One region of the Caballeronia sp. GAWG1-1 genome, then DNA from elsewhere that is predicted to be linked to it. Evidence: predicted binding sites of a transcription regulator. Region 1 holds the regulator's gene; the other holds the start of a gene.
The links. The regulator HrcA, encoded in region 1, represses chaperone genes, less so after heat shock. The targets are predictions, from matches to a motif close to TTAGCACTCNNNNNNNNNGAGTGCTAA.
Positions count from the first base shown of each region.

Region 2: rpoH (RNA polymerase sigma factor RpoH) is a predicted target of HrcA. The motif match lies at 2,446-2,472, and genes of this name have one in related genera.

Region 1 is NZ_JALQDB010000003.1:61,879-72,686, forward strand. Features, by position in the region: gene glnE (bifunctional [glutamate--ammonia ligase]-adenylyl-L-tyrosine phosphorylase/[glutamate--ammonia-ligase] adenylyltransferase) at 1-1,247, shown strand, start outside; gene recN (DNA repair protein RecN) at 1,295-2,947, opposite strand; gene NCT03_RS02055 (NAD kinase) at 2,977-3,870, opposite strand; gene hrcA (heat-inducible transcriptional repressor HrcA) at 4,060-5,076, shown strand; gene hemH (ferrochelatase) at 5,205-6,272, shown strand; gene NCT03_RS02070 (RNA-binding S4 domain-containing protein) at 6,287-6,694, shown strand; gene grpE (nucleotide exchange factor GrpE) at 7,271-7,861, shown strand; gene NCT03_RS02080 (thioredoxin family protein) at 7,879-8,283, shown strand; gene dnaK (molecular chaperone DnaK) at 8,450-10,414, shown strand; gene dnaJ (molecular chaperone DnaJ) at 10,686-10,808, shown strand, end outside.
Region 2 is NZ_JALQDB010000002.1:190,908-197,021, reverse strand. Features, by position in the region: gene leuA (2-isopropylmalate synthase) at 1-1,163, shown strand, start outside; gene NCT03_RS01315 (nuclear transport factor 2 family protein) at 1,187-1,570, opposite strand; gene NCT03_RS01310 (acyloxyacyl hydrolase) at 1,616-2,182, opposite strand; gene rpoH (RNA polymerase sigma factor RpoH) at 2,536-3,471, shown strand; gene nagE (N-acetylglucosamine-specific PTS transporter subunit IIBC) at 3,657-5,441, opposite strand; gene ptsP (phosphoenolpyruvate--protein phosphotransferase) at 5,499-6,114, opposite strand, start outside.

The DNA.
Region 1 (10,808 bases):
ATGTGATCGCGCGGCTTTTCGACTTGCTCGAAGCCATCGGCAAACGCGGCGCGTATCTCGCGCTTCTGACTGAATATCCGGCGGCGCTCGAACGCGTGCTGTCCGTGTTGTCCGGCTCGCGCTGGGCGGCGGGTTATCTCATTCGCCATCCGCAATTGCTGGACGAATTGCTCGATGACGAAGCCATTGCCAGCCCGTTCGACTGGGATGGGTTCAAGCGTTCGCTGCTCGCCCGGCTTGCGGCAGCGGAGGACGCGGAGCATCAGATGGACTTGCTGCGTCACGCGCATCAGGCCGAAGTGTTCCGCATCCTGCTGATCGATCTGGCGGGACATCTGTCGGTGGAACATGTGAGCGACCGTCTGTCCGAACTCGCCGATGCCGTGCTCGACGTAACCGTGCAGACGGTTTGGCGGCAGTTTTCGAAGCGGCATCGCGATACGCCGCGCTTCTCCGTCATCGCGTATGGAAAGCTCGGCGGCAAGGAACTGGGTTATGCGTCCGATCTCGATCTGATCTTTCTCTACGACGATCCCGACGATTCGAACGACAGCGCCGCCGACATTTACGCGATGTTCGCGCGCCGTCTCATCACGTGGCTCACGGCGGCGACCGGCGCGGGCACGCTGTTCGATGTGGACTTGCGTCTACGGCCGAACGGCGAATCGGGTTTGCTGGTGACGAGTCTGGAGTCGTTTCGCCGCTATCAGATACGTGAAGGCGATGCCGCGAATACCGCGTGGGTCTGGGAGCATCAGGCGCTTTCGCGCGCTCGCTACAGCGCCGCCGACGCCGAGATCGGCGCGCACTTCGAAGCCATTCGCGCGGACGTGCTGGTGATGGAGCGCGATGCGGCATTGCTTGCCCGCGAAATCGTCGCGATGCGCGAGCGTGTGGCGGCGGGGCATCCCAATCGCAGCGAATTGTTCGATCTGAAGCACGATCGCGGCGGGATGGTGGATATCGAGTTCATCGTGCAGTACTGGGTGTTGCTGCACTCGCGCGAGCATCGCGAGTTCGTGCGCAATGCGGGCAATATCACCTTGCTCAAGATCGCGGCGCAGAGCGGGTTGATCAGCGCGGACGAAGCGGAAACGATTGGCGCGGTGTACCGGCACTACCGCAAGCTGCAGCACACGCTGCGGCTCGATGGAATGGAGAAGGCGCGCGTCGCGCCGGATGCGGTAAAGGGCGAAAGGGAAGCGGTGACGGCGTTGTGGAGACGCGTGTTCTCGATTGCCGAGTAAGGTGGAAGGCGGCGCAGCGTTTTTGCGCCGCCTCGTTCGCCCGCGCCTCAAGCCGCGAGCATCTCCTTTGCATGCTTGCGTGTCGTCGCCGTGATTTCGATTCCTCCAAGCATCCGCGCCACTTCTTCGATGCGTTTCGACTTGTCGAGCGGCGTCACCGTGCTGACCGTGCCGCCGGCATCGTCGGAAGTTTTCGCCACCTGGAAATGCTGATCGCCGCGCGCCGCGACTTGCGGCAAGTGCGTGACGCACAGCACTTGCCGGTCGCGTCCGAGTTGATGCAAGTGCCGTCCGACCACTTCCGCCACGCCGCCGCCAATGCCCGTATCCACTTCGTCGAAGATCAGCGTGGGCGTCGGGCTCGCGGTGCTCGCGATCACGGCGAGCGCGAGGCTGATGCGCGCGAGTTCGCCGCCCGATGCGACCTTCGCGAGCGGCCGTAACGCGACGCCAGCGTGGCCCGCCACGCGAAACTCGATCTGTTCCAGCCCGTTTGCGCCGCCTTCCGCGAGCGGCACGAGCGCGACTTCGAAGCTGCCGCCCGCCATCGACAATTCCTGCATGCCTTCGGTGACTGCCTTCGACAAAGTCTTGGCCGCTTTCGCGCGCGCCTTCGACAGCACTTTTGCATCCGCGAGATAAGCGTCCTTCGCTTTCTCGGCGACCGCGTTGAGCGCGTCGAGGTCCGCGGCGGCATCGAGTTCCGCTAGCTGGCTGCGGCGCGCTTCATGTTCCTCGGGCAGCGCTTCGGGCTGAAGGCGGAACTTGCGCGCCGTCGAGTGAAGCTGATCCATGCGACGCTCGACCTGCGCGAGCCGGTCGGGATCGAGTTCGAGGCGCTGCGCGTAGTGCGAAAGCGAGTACGACGCTTCCTGCAACTGAATCTCGGCGGGTTCGAGCGAGGCGAGCACGTCGCTCAACGCGGGATCGATATCGGCCAGATCGCGCAGCTTCGTGATGATGGCGGCGAGTTGGGAAATCATGGCTTCGTCGGATTCGGACAATGCGGACAGCGCGCTTTGCACGCCGTCGATTAGACTTGCCGAGTGCGAGAGCCGATGATGCTCCGCGCTCACTTCCTCCCATTCGCCCGGCTGCGGCGCGAGCTTGTCGAACTCGCTCAACTGCCATGCGAGACGCTCGCGTTCCAGTTGCAGTTCGCGGTCGCGGCTTTGCGCGGCTTCTACGGCCTGCTGGGCCTCGCGATACGCACGCCACGCGCGATTCACGGTGCTCGCTGTGTCGACGAGACCGGCGTGCGTGTCGAACAGTTCGCGTTGCGCGTCGGGGCGCATCAGCAATTGATGCGCGTGCTGGCCGTGGATGTCGACGAGCATTTCGCCCACTTCGCGCAGTTGCGTGAGCGTGGCCGGAGTGCCGTTGATGAACGCGCGCGAGCGGCCGCCGGAATCGATCACGCGGCGCAACATGACGGTGTCGCTGTCTTGCGAGAGCGCGTGCTCGTCCAGCCAGCGCGCCACTTGCGCGTGCGTGGTGAATTCAGCGGTGATGTCGGCGCGCGCTTCGCCCGTGCGCACGACGCTCGCGTCGGCGCGGGCGCCGAGCGTGAGCGCGAGGGCGTCGATCAGGATGGATTTGCCTGCGCCGGTTTCACCCGAAAAAACCGTGAAGCCGGAGTCGAACTCGATATCCAGCGCGGCAACGATGACGAAGTCCCGAATGGAGAGATGACGGAGCATGGACGCTTGGAAAGGGCGTGGTGAGCGCTTCAGAGGGCGGAGTCTTGCGAGGGATGCTCGTTCCAGTGCAGCTTTTTGCGCAGCGTGGCGTACGTGCTGTAGCCGACCGGATGCAGCACCGGCACCGTGTGCCGTGAGCGCCGCACTTCGATGGCGTCGTTCAGCTCGACGGCCGTGAACGACTGCATGTCGAAGTTCACGTTGACATCGCGCCCGCCGATGAACTGAATGGTCACCTTGGAGTCGTCGGGCAGCACGATCGGACGATTCGAGAGCGAATGCGGCGCAATCGGCACGAGCACGAAGCCCTGCAACTGCGGATGAAGAATCGGCCCCGCCGACGAAAGCGCGTAGGCGGTCGAGCCAGTGGGCGTCGCGACGATCAGACCATCCGAGCGCTGGTTGTACATGAAGTGGCCATCCACCGACACGCGCAGTTCCGCCATGCCTGAAAAGCCGCTGCGATTGACCACGACATCGTTGAAGGCGAGCGCGTGATAGATGGGCTTGTCGTTGCGCACGATACGCGCTTCGAGCAGGCTGCGTTCCTCGCGCTCGAACTGTCCGGCGAGCATCTGAGGCACGATCTCGCGCATCTCGGTGAGCGGGATGTCCGTGATGAAGCCGAGCCGCCCGTGATTCACGCCGATGAGCGGCGTCTTGTACGGCGCAAGCTGGCGGCCCACGCCGAGCATGGTGCCGTCGCCGCCCAGCACGACCGCCACGTCCGCGCGCGCGCCGATTTCGGCGACCGAGAGCGCCGGGTAATCGGTCACGCCGACATCCTTCGCGGTGCCGGCCTCGAACACGACCTCGAAACCCTGCTTCGAGATCAGCTCCGCGAGCAGGCGCAGCGGCGTCTCGATGCCGGGCGTATTGGTGCGCCCGATGAGCGCGACAGTCTTGAATTGGCCAATTTCCATGCCGGCATTACACCATAGGTGGAAGGCGAAAAGAACCGTGCGCGAAGGGTGGCTGCGACGCCAGCCGATCACGCCGGGGCGCGCCCGTTGTTTATCGCTAGAATGGAGCGGACATTGAATCGCTCGACAAGCGATTCATCGCGGCGGGTACGTTCGCCGCGCCACGACACGTTAGGCTAAAATTTCCCCATGCTAGACCCACGTGCACAAACCCTCCTCAAAACGCTGATCGAGCGCTACATCGCCGAAGGTCAGCCGGTCGGTTCGCGCACGTTATCACGGCATTCCGGCCTGGAGCTGAGTCCCGCGACCATTCGCAACGTGATGTCGGACCTGGAAGACCTCGGTCTCGTCGTCAGCCCGCACACGTCGGCGGGACGCATTCCCACGCCGCGCGGCTATCGGCTCTTCGTCGACACCATGCTCACCGTGGAAGCGCCGCAAGACGAAGCCATGACCACTGCCGTCAAGACGCGCCTGCAAGGCGAGGAGCCGCAGAAGATCGTCGCGGCGGCGGCGAGCGTGCTGTCGAGTCTCTCGTCGTTCGCTGGCGTGATCCTCACGCCGCGCCGCAGTCACATGTTCAAGCAGATCGAATTCATGCGGCTGTCGGACAAGCGCATTCTGCTTATCATCGTGACGCCCGAAGGCGATGTGCAGAACCGCATGATGGCGACGCAGCGCGACTATTCGCCGTCGCAGCTCACGGAAGCCTCCAACTACATCAACGCGCATTTCGCGGGCCTGTCCTTCGACGAAGTGCGTCTGCGGCTGCGTCAGGAAATCGACGAATTGCGCGGCGACATGACCGCGCTCATGCAGGCCGCCGTGGTCGCGAGCACCGCCGAAACTGATCCGGGCGAGACCGTGCTGATTTCCGGCGAGCGCAATCTGCTCGAAGTGGCGGACCTTTCGTCCGACATGGCGCGGCTGCGCAAGCTGTTCGATTTGTTCGACCAAAAGACGAGCCTCCTGCAATTGCTGGATGTTTCGAGTCACGCGCAGGGCGTGCAGATTTTCATCGGCGGGGAATCTAATCTGGTGCCGATCGAGGAAATGAGCGTCGTGACCGCGCCGTATGAAGTCAACGGCAAGATCGTCGGCACGCTCGGCGTGATTGGACCCACGCGCATGGCCTACAACCGCGTGATTCCCATTGTCGATATCACCGCACGCCTGTTGTCCATGTCGCTCAGTTCTCAATAGCTTTTCCTTCAGCCCATCATGCCGGCCCGCGCGCCGCGCCGCCACTAGGCCGTTCGGCCAATGATGCGGCGTGAAACGCGCCGCTATAATGGGTTTCACCTTTCGACCACTTCCGGCCGCCTTGCCCTATGCGTTTCGATCTCGAGTTGCCTTCGCAGCCTAGCGCTTCGCATCGTGTCGCGGTGCTGCTGATCAATCTCGGCACGCCGGACGCGCCCACGCCGCGTGCCGTGCGCAAGTATCTGGCGCAGTTCCTGTCTGATCCGCGCGTGGTCGAGATTCCCTCCTTGCTCTGGCAGATCATTCTGCGGTTGATCATCTTGCCGTTTCGCGGGCGCGCGTCGGCAAAGAAATATGCGCAGGTCTGGATGGCGGAAGGCTCGCCCTTGCGTGTCTATACGGAGAAGCAGGTCGAGGGCTTGCGGCGCCTCTTTGCGGCAAACGACTACCACGTGCTCGTCGACTACGCGATGCGCTACGGCACGCCGGGCATCGGCGTCATGCTCAATCAGCTCAAGCTCGAAGGCGCCGAGCGCATTCTCCTGGTGCCGATGTATCCGCAGTACTCGTCTTCGACCACCGCGACCGCTTTCGACGACGCCTTTACCGCGCTCAAGCGTGTGCGCAATCAGCCCGAGATTCGCACCATTCGTCATTACGCGGATCATCCGGCGTATATATCCGCGCTTGCAGAGCAGGTGCGCGATTACTGGCGTCATCACGGCGTGCCGGATTTTGCCGCCGGCGACAAGCTCGTGCTGAGTTTTCACGGCGTCCCCAAGCGAACCATGGATCTCGGCGACCCATATCACGACCAGTGTCAGTTGACGGGCTCGCTGCTCGCCTCCGCGTTGGGGCTCACGCCGGTGGAATGCCGCGTCACGTTCCAGTCGCGCTTCGGCCGCGCGGAATGGCTGCAGCCATACACCGCGCCGACGCTCGCGGAACTCGGCGCGGCGGGTGTTGCGCGCGTGGACGTTTTTTGTCCGGGCTTCACGGCGGATTGTCTTGAGACGATCGAGGAAATCGGCATCGAGGTGCGCGACGAATTTCTGCACGCAGGCGGCAAGCAGTTTCACCGCATTCCTTGCCTGAATGCATCGCCGGCGTGGATCAAGGCGCTGGGAGAAATCGCGGCGCAGAATCTGCAAGGCTGGCCGGTGCAGGCCGTGCAGCCATTGACGGTTGCCGCCTGAACGAACGGTTATTCATGAACTACACGATTTCGACGGAACCGGGCGCGCGTCTGCGCATCGACAAATGGCTTTGGGCGGCGCGCTTCTTCAAGACGCGTTCGCTCGCGAGCGACGCGGTGGAAAAAGGCCGCGTGAAGATCGGCGGGGCGAACGTGAAGCCGTCGAAGGACGTGCGCGTCGGCGATCTCGTCGAGATCGATATCGAGCGGATCGTCTGGCAAGTGGAAGTAAAGGGCGTGTGCGACGTGCGCGGACCGGCTAGCGTGGCCCAGACGCTTTACGCGGAAACGGAAGAGGGCCGAGTGAAGCGGTTAGCCGAAGCCGAGCGGCGCAAGACGTTTCGCGAGCCGGCTGCCGGAATTCAGGGCAGGCCGACAAAGCGCGACCGGCGCATTATCGACAAACTGGCAGGTTCGGATTGAAGTAATTTTCGATGGTCGCATGAACGCCGCCGTACTCGGTGTTACGGGCGGTGACAGCGCCGGACATACATATGGTGGTCGTTCCCGCAACCAGTACCAGAGCGACCACCGCGATAGCAAAGGTCAGTTTCATGGTACCCCCGGTGAGCGGGATAACCGGTCGTGAAAACCGGAAGGAAACGGGCAAGGGCTGAGCGGTTACTGCATTCGTAGGATTAGGGTTAACGTGTTCCTGCGACGCATGTTCGAAGTGTAGGCGAACAACGCAATCGCCTCAATCTGATTTTGGCTTACTGCGACGAAACGCCCATTACGAAGTGTTTCTCGCAGTCAAATGTGGCGAATTTTGCACTTAACGCGTCACGCAGCCGACAAGCGTGGCCCGCCGTTGTCCGATGTTTGAAGCGCACGCGAAAAAAGCTAAATTTCGTCCGAAAAATCTCTTCTGGAGCCTTGAAAATCCCTCGGATGCCCCAAATTCCGCCGCTAGTGCGAAAAAGCCTGGCCTGGTTCTCGGCGGTAAGAGGACTCCCGGCCGATCGCATCCATTTCACTCACAGCAATACATTCAGCGACATGGAAAACACGCAAGAGAATCCAGCGAGCCAGAACCCCACGCCCGCAGACGAAACCGCGCGCCAGGCCGCCGACCCGACCCAAGCCGGCGCAACCGGAGCGCCGACGGGCGCCGATGCGCCGCAAGTCGCGCCGGACGCGAACGAAGCCGCGCTGGCCGAAGCGCAGGCGAAGATCGCCGCGCTCCAGGAAGAGTTCCTGCGCGCCAAGGCGGAAACGGAAAACGTGCGTCGCCGCGGTCAGGACGATGTGCAGAAGGCGCACAAGTTCGCCATCGAAAGCTTTGCCGAACATCTGCTGCCGGTACTCGACAGCCTTGAAGCCGCGCTTGCCGATCAATCGTCCGATCTCGTCAAGGTGCGGGAAGGCGTCGAACTCACGCTGCGTCAACTGACCGCCGCGCTGGAAAAGGGGCGCGTCACCGCGCTGAATCCGGTGGGCGAGAAGTTCGACCCGCATCGTCACCAGGCTATTTCCATGGTGCCGGCCGAGCAGGAAGCGAATACCGTCGTGTCCGTGCTGCAAAAAGGCTACGTGATTTCGGATCGCGTGCTGCGTCCGGCTCTCGTCACCGTCGCCGCACCGAAGTAACGCGCCGCGAGAACGCCATGGCCGCCTCGGAGAATCGCGTTCCCGTCGATGCCACCGCGTTTTCGGTCTTCGCCATGCAGGAGCTCGACGCGCCCGGTTTCGACGCCGGGCTGGCTTCGGCAGGCGATGATCTGGCCGTCGTGTTCTTCTGGGGCGTCGACTGCTTCAACTGCGAAATCGCCAAAAAAGCGATGCTCGCGAAGCCCGATGAAATCCGCGCGCTCGGACTGAAGTGGTTTCACAGCAATGTCTACGAGCATCGGGAACTGGGACGGCGCTTTTTGCTGCATGGCGTGCCGACGTGGTTTTTCTTTCATCGCGGCAAGCGTCTCGGGCGCGCCACCGGCTGGCATGGTCTCGCGCAATTCGAAGCGGCGGTCGCGGCGGCGCGAGAAAAGATCCGCGGCAAGGCTTCCGAGTGAAAAAAGATATAGACCGCATCGCTTTCAGGGTCTTGAAAACGAAATCCGCGTTCTTATCTTGCGTACAGGTATGAATATTTGGGCGTTCGGCCCGGTAAATCGGCCGCAAAAGCCGGCGTTTTCCGGCCGCAGCGCTAAAGCGATCAAAGCTAGGAGAGTATAAAAAATGGGCAAAATCATTGGTATCGACCTCGGCACCACGAACTCGTGCGTGGCGCTGATGGAAGGCAATCAGGTCAAGGTCATCGAGAACTCGGAAGGCGCGCGCACCACGCCGTCGATCATCGCGTATGTCGACGACAACGAAATCCTGGTTGGCGCACCTGCCAAGCGTCAGTCGGTTACGAATCCGCGCAACACGCTATACGCAGTGAAGCGCCTGATCGGCCGCCGCTTCGACGAGAAGGAAGTGCAGAAGGACATCAGCCTGATGCCCTACAAGATCGTCAAGCACGACAACGGCGACGCATGGGTCGAAGCGCACGGCAAGAGCCTCGCGCCGTCGCAGATTTCCGCTGAAGTGCTGCGCAAGATGAAGAAGACCGCTGAGGACTACCTCGGCGAGCCGGTTACGGAAGCCGTCATCACGGTCCCGGCGTACTTCAACGACAGCCAGCGTCAGGCAACGAAGGACGCAGGCCGCATCGCCGGTCTGGAAGTGAAGCGCATCATCAACGAACCGACGGCAGCCGCGCTCGCCTTCGGTCTCGACAAGGCCGAAAAGGGCGACCGCAAGATCGCCGTGTTCGACTTGGGCGGCGGCACGTTCGACATCTCGATCATCGAAATCGCGGACGTGGACGGCGAAATGCAGTTCGAAGTGCTTTCGACCAATGGCGACACGTTCCTCGGCGGTGAAGACTTCGACCAGCGCATCATCGATTACATCATCGGCGAGTTCAAGAAGGAACAAGGCGTCGATCTGTCGAAAGACGTGCTCGCGCTGCAACGCCTGAAGGAAGCGGCGGAAAAGGCGAAGATCGAACTGTCGTCGACGGCTCAGACCGACATCAACCTGCCGTACATCACGGCTGACGCGTCGGGTCCGAAGCACTTGAACCTCAAGTTCACCCGCGCCAAGCTCGAAGCGCTCGTCGAAGAGCTGATCGAGCGCACGATCGAACCGTGCCGCACCGCCATCAAGGATGCGGGCGTGAAGGTCGGCGATATCGACGACGTGATCCTCGTCGGCGGCATGACGCGTATGCCGAAGGTGCAGGAGAAGGTGAAGGAATTCTTCGGCAAGGAACCGCGCCGTGACGTGAACCCGGACGAAGCCGTGGCCGTTGGCGCCGCGATTCAAGGTCAGGTTCTGTCGGGCGACCGCAAGGACGTGCTCCTGCTCGACGTGACGCCTTTGTCGCTCGGCATCGAGACGCTCGGCGGTGTGATGACGAAGATGATCAACAAGAACACGACCATCCCGACGAAGCACGCGCAAGTGTATTCGACGGCGGACGACAACCAGGGCGCCGTGACCATCAAGGTGTTCCAGGGTGAGCGCGAGATGGCCGCGGGCAACAAGCTGCTTGGCGAGTTCAACCTCGAAGGCATTCCGCCTTCGCCGCGTGGCGTGCCGCAGATCGAAGTGACTTTCGACATCGACGCGAACGGCATTCTGCACGTCGGCGCGAAGGACAAGGCAACGGGCAAGGAAAACAAGATCACCATCAAGGCGAACTCGGGTCTGACGGACGCGGAAATCGACAAGATGGTGAAGGACGCCGAAGCCAACGCCGAGGAAGATCACAAGCTGCGTGAACTGGCCGATGCCCGCAACCAGGGCGACGCGCTGGTCCACAGCACGAAGAAGGCGGTTGCCGAGTACGGCGACAAGGTCGAAGCCGGCGAGAAGGAAAAGATCGAAGCTGCGTTGAAGGAACTCGAAGACGCGCTGAAGGACAACGCGAGCGACAAGGCGACCATCGAAGCGAAGGTCGAAGCACTGGCGGCGGCATCGCAGAAGCTCGGCGAAAAGATGTACGCCGACATGCAGGCGCAGCAAGGCGCGGCGGGCGCGGCGGCAGGTGCGGCCGGTGCGGCGGGCGCGGGTGCATCGGCGGAAGCGGGTGCGAGCCAGCAGCACGATGACGTGGTCGACGCCGACTTCAAGGAAGTGAAGAAGGACTAAGCCGGAGGGCGCGTGAGTGGCGACATTCATGCGCCCTTGGTCGTTTCGCGGCGCGTATGCGTCACGCGAAGACCGGCATCGGGACGCGTCTAGCGTCTGACGTGGAACGCGCCTGGCGAGCCTGACGGCTCTCCGGGCACGTTGTTTTTAGAGGCGTCTTGCTTCGAGCCGAGTTTTGGGGCGAGGCGTCAGAGGTTTCAAGCGCGGGTCGAATGGCCCGGAGCATCTCAGAGGAACCGTCGGGTTAGAAGCGCGGCGGAATCGAACCGACATGGCGAAACGGGATTACTACGACATTCTGGGCGTCGCGAAAAACGCGAGCGACGAAGAGATCAAGAAGGCGTATCGCAAGCTCGCGATGAAGTATCACCCTGACCGCAACCCGGACAACAAG
Region 2 (6,114 bases), on a different contig from region 1:
GGCCGCAGACGCGCTGGACCTACCAGTACTCGCCCGAGACCTTCAGCATGACGGAGTTGCCGTTCGCGCGTGAAGTCTGCGACGCCGTCGCGCAGATGTGGCGTCCGACGCCCGATCACAAGATGATCGTCAATTTGCCGGCCACCGTGGAAGCCGCGACGCCGAACGTATTCGCCGATCAGGTCGAATGGATGGACCGCAATCTCGGTTATCGCGACAGCATCGTGCTTTCGGTGCATCCGCATAACGATCGCGGGACGGCGGTCGCGGCCGCGGAGCTCGCGGTGCTCGCGGGCGCGGAACGCGTCGAAGGTTGTCTTTTCGGCAACGGCGAGCGCACGGGCAACGTCGATCTCGTCACGCTTGCGCTCAATCTCTACACGCAGGGCGTCGATCCGGGCCTCGATTTCTCCGATATCGACTCGGTGCGTCGCGTCGTCGAGCGCTGCAATCAGTTGCCGGTGCATCCGCGTCATCCGTATGCGGGCGATCTTGTTTTCACGGCGTTTTCGGGCTCGCATCAGGACGCCATCCGCAAGGGTTTTGCGCAGCGTCAGCCGGGCACGGTCTGGGAAGTGCCGTATTTGCCGATCGATCCCGCCGATCTCGGTCGCAGCTACGACGCCGTGATCCGCGTGAACAGCCAGTCCGGCAAGGGTGGCGCGACTTATCTGCTCGAACGCGGGCTCGGCTTCACGCCGCCGCGCCGCGTGCAGATCGAGTTCAGCCACGCCGTGCAAAGACTTGCGGACATGTCGGGCGAGGAAGTCACCGGTGACGCAATCTGCACACTCTTCAAGCAAGAATATTTCGACGCGGGCGGCGTGGTCGCGCGCGTCGATGCGGCGACGCTCTCCGTGTTCGGGCGCAACGTCGCGGTGCCGCCGGCATCAGGCGCGACGAGCGGCGATGTCTACGCGCAAGCCGTGGCGGCGTGTTTCGATGTATCGGCAAACGTGAGCTGGTTCGAAACGGCGGTAACGGCGAGCGGCGACACGGCCGTCTTCGTAGGCTGCCGCGTCGGCGACGAGCCGTTGCGCTTTGGCGTCGCGGTGCACGCGAATCCGGCGTTGGCTGTCGTGGATGCGGTCGTCAGTGCGGTGAATCGGTCGAAACCCTTGGGCCGTCAGGCAGAGCGGCAAGACGAAGCGGTCGAGGCTTGAGGCCTCGACGTCGCGCGCGGCGGCTACTCCAGCGCCACGCGCGTCGCCTGCAAGGCTAGCAGCAGCCATTGGCCGTCGGTCTGAACGTGAACCGCGGTATAGGCAATGGGAAACAGCAGCGCGCCGTTCTTCGATTCCATCTCGATCAGCGCCCGTCCCGAGACGAGGCAGGTGTCCTTGCCGGCGACGATCACGTCCTGCGACTGGATCTCGATCTGCCGATAGCGGCGTCGACCAGCGGTGATCGCGTCGATGAACTGGCGCTTCGTCTCGCGCTTGCCGTTCGTGTGAACGTAGCTGACGTTCTCGGCCAGAAGCGCATCCAGAGCCGGGCCGTCGCTGTCGACCATCGCCCGGAAGCGGTCGCGCTCGAGGCCTCGAATGGCCTCCGTGGATTTTGCCGGCATCTGTCGGTTCCCCTTGTGTCGAGAAACCGATGCGCCGGCGCCCCGTCAGAAGTTGTATTGCAGATATAGCTGGCTGAAATTTATACCAGGATTCGGCTCTTTGATACTGGCGTTCGACAGATGCTGAAACCGGAAGCCCGCCTGATAGTTCTGCTTCTCGCCGAAGATCGCACCGACGCCGACCATATCCGCGAACTGGAACGCGGACGACACCGTGAAATCCGTCGTGATTCGCGTATGCGACAGAAGCCGCACGCCGACGCCCGCTTCAATGAACGGCCGGATATATCCCGAACTCTTCACGAAGCGCAGAACCGGCGTCACACCGAATTCCCAGATGTTCGGGTGCACTGCGTTGCTTTCCTGCGAGTGCCAGTAGGCAACGTGACCTTCGCCGAGCAAGGTGAAGTGGAAGCCGCCGATTTCCCACCAGGTCAGATTCGGGTCCCATACGAAGCCGAGATCCGCCTTTTTGATGTCGCGATCGGCCACGCCGCCCGCGATTTGCAAACCAAAGCGGTCGGCATGCGCTGCCGCCGACGTGACTCCTAGCAACAGGGCAATTGCGCCATGGGACAACAGATGACGCCAAGGGCCTTTATTTTTCTGCATGGACACCCCATCTGTGGGATTGACGAGTCGAGCCGCCAAGCGGGCTTCGCGCATTGTAGATTCATCGTCTCATAATTGCACGAATGATTGCCATTAGCCTATTTGCTTGAATATCCTGTCTTCCTTACGCCAAAGTAAGGTAACTAATTCAATCGCACGTGACGAATCGGTAATAATGGTACGATTTGGATACAGTGCTCGGCTATGAATCCACAAAGTTGATAGCTTTGTGGGAACTCTCACATTCGTTTCCCCTCTAACACTTAGCACTCGTTGAAGCGGAGTGCTAATATCTTGTCTGACTTGCCGCGCCTTTGCGGCAACAGGCATTTGTTGATAAGGAGCTTATGAGCGTGTCCAATGCGATGACCCTTCCGAATGTTCTTAGCTCGGCACCTGCCAAGGCAACTTCGGCAGGCGCGCTGACGTACGCACAATCGTCCATGTTGACCGGCCAGATCGGCAACATCGATTCATACATACAAGCGGTGAACCGCATTCCAATGCTTTCGCAAGCAGAGGAGCGTCAGTACGCCACCGAGTTTCGCGAACAGGGCAACTTGAATGCGGCGCGGCAACTGGTGCTTTCGCACCTGCGCCTCGTCGTGTCCATCGCCCGGAATTACCTGGGTTATGGTCTGCCGCACGCGGATCTGATCCAGGAAGGCAATATCGGTCTGATGAAGGCCGTCAAGCGCTTCGATCCGGAACAAAACGTACGCCTCGTGTCGTACGCCATGCACTGGATCAAGGCGGAGATTCACGAGTACATCCTGCGCAACTGGCGCATGGTGAAGGTCGCGACGACCAAGGCGCAACGCAAGCTGTTCTTCAACCTGCGCAGCCACAAGACCGGCACTTCGGCGTTCACACCGGAGGAAATCGAAGGTCTGGCAAGCCAGTTGAACGTGAAGCGCGAGGAAGTCGCCGAGATGGAAACGCGTCTGTCGGGCGGAGATATCGCGCTCGAAGGCCAGGTCGAAGATGGCGAGGAAGCCTATGCGCCGATCGCCTATCTGGCTGACTCGCATAGCGAGCCGACGAATGTCATCGCCGCGCGTCAGTTCGACAAGTTGCAAAGCGACGGGTTGGCTTCCGCGCTGGAATCGCTGGATGCGCGTAGCCGCCGTATTGTCGAAGCGCGCTGGCTCGAAGTGCAGGACGACGGCTCGGGCGGCATGACGCTTCACGAACTGGCGGACGAATTCGGCGTATCGGCCGAGCGTATCCGTCAGATCGAAGCGAGCGCGATGAAGAAGATGCGTTCCGCGCTGGCCGAGTACGCGTGATATCGCGGTAGCTCGATGACCGTAGTTCGGTGCTGAAGTAAGTTCGAAGCCCGCTGTTCCGAAAGGACAGCGGGTTTTTGTTTTTGGGCGGAGGTGTGCCGTAACGGCAGCAGTGACTTAAACGTCGCCCACTATAAAAACGGCGCCCGAAAGCGCCGTTCATCAAAACCAGACCGAATCTCGCATCAAGCCGGCAACGGCGATGCCCCGCCGCCACTTCCCGGCACGCGCGTCGCGAGTTGTGCCGCGTAACGCTGCGCGGCCGCGCCCACGACGATGTGGAACGTATCCGCCGACACCCACGCGACATCTAGCGTCGACAGGCGCTGACGATCCACCGCCGAAGGATCGCGCACGACCACGCGCAGTCGCGTTTGCGCGACGGCATCGAGCGTGACGACATTGGTCGCGCCGCCGAACACCGCCAGCCAGCGCAGCGGATCGGGATCGAGCGGGCCGGCAGTCTGATCGAAGGCGCCAACGTTCGCAGAAGCCACCGAAGCAGCCGCCGGAGCGGACGAAGCCGGCGTCGCTCCGCGCGTCGACGAATGTTCGAGTTCACCGCGAATTTCATCGGCGATGATGTCCGCCTCCGGTCCGATGATCACCTGCACGTTCGTCGCGCCCCGCTTGAGCACGCCACGCGCGCCGATGCTCTTCAACTGCGCTTCCGACACCTTCTCCGTATCCGCCACCGACAAACGCAGACGCGTCGTGCAGGCATCGACGAGCGTCAGGTTCGACGCGCCGCCCAGCGCCGCAATGTACTTCGCGGCGCGCGTGTTCGCTGCACCCGGCAGCGGCGTGCCGTAGCCGCCTGCAACCGGCGTGGCGGACGTTTCGGCATCGGTCGTGGCCGGCTCGCGGCCCGGCGTCGCCATATTGAACTTGCGGATGAAGAAGCGGAACAGGCCGTAATAGATCACGCCGTAGACGAGCCCGAGCGGAATCGCCATCCAGCCGCGTTGCGACAGACCGTAGTTCAGCACGTAGTCGATCGCACCCGCCGAGAACGTGAAGCCCAGATGAATGCCGAGCGCCGAGCAGATCGCGAGCGACACGCCGGTAAGTACCGCATGGATCGCGTAAAGCACCGGAGCCAGGAACATGAAGCTGTATTCGATCGGCTCGGTCACGCCCGTCAGGAACGCGGTGAGCGCCATCGAGAACAGCAGGCCGCCGACGACCGCGCGGCGCTCTTTCGGCGCTTCGTGGAACATCGCCAGACACGCGGCCGGAAGGCCGAACATCATGATCGGGAAGAAGCCCGTCATGAAGCCGCCCGCGGTTTTATCGCCGGCAAAGAAGCGGTGCAGATCGCCATGAACGACCGCGCCACCATCCGGCGGCGTAAACGAGCCGAACACGAACCACGCGAGCGAGTTGATGATGTGATGCAGACCCGTCACCAGCAGAATGCGGTTCAGCACGCCGAAGACGAAAGTGCCGAGCGCGCCCGCCGTGGTGAGCCATGTTCCGGCCAGGTCGATAGCCGCCTGCACCGGCTGCCAGATGTAGCCGAATATGATGCCGAGCGCGAGACACGCGACCCCCGTGACGATAGGCACGAAACGCTTGCCGCCGAAGAACGCCAGATATTCCGGCAGCTTGATGTCCTTGTAGCGGTTGTACAGATAGCCCGCGACCACGCCCGCGACGATCCCCGACAACACGCCCATGTTGAGCTTGTCGTTGATGTCCTTCATCACGGCGATCTCGATGAGATAGCCGATGGCACCGGCAAGACCCGCCGTGCCGTTGTTGTCCTTCGCGAAACCGACCGCCACACCGATGGCGAACAGAAGCGGCAGGTTCGTGAAGATGGCGTCGCCCGCGTCGGCGATCATCTTGATGTTGAAGACATCGGGCTGGCCTAGACGCAATAGCAGGCCGGCTACCGGTAGTACGGCAATCGGCAGCATCAGGGCTCGGCCCAGGCGCTGCATCTTTGCAAACGGGTTAGCGTCCATCGGGGTTCTCCAAAAGATATAGGTCTTGTCTTTGCTGCTTGGGGATTACTGCGTTCGTCAGTCTTGCGGCCAGATTTCAAGGCTGGCCGCTCTTACTGCCTGCGCGGATTCGAGCGCGAGCACGTCTTCCGCGCGCTGCCGGCAAAGCTGGTAATCGAGATTACGCACGCGCGCCTTGATGCCCGGCACCGCCACCGGATCGACCGACAATTCCGTCACGCCGAGGCCGATCAGCAACGGCACCGCGAGCGGATCGCCACCGAGCGCACCGCACACGCCGACCCACTTGCCGTGCTTTTGCGCGCCTTGCACGGCCGTCTTGATGAGCCGCAGCACGGCCGGATGCAGGCCGTCGGACTGCGCGGCGAGATCGGGCTGGCAACGGTCCATCGCGAGCGTGTACTGCGTGAGGTCGTTGGTGCCGATGGACAGAAAATCCGCGTATTTCGCGAGCTGATCGGCAAGCAGCGCCGCTGACGGCACTTCGATCATCACGCCCACTTCGATCGGTTCCGTGCGGCCCGCTTCGCGCGCCAGTTCGTCGATCCGTACCCGCAGGCGTTGCAGTTCGCCGGAGTCGGTGACCATCGGCAGAAGAATGCGCACCGCGCCGAGCGGCTTCACGGCGAGCAGACCACGCAGTTGATCGTCGAGCAGATCGGGCCGCACTTGT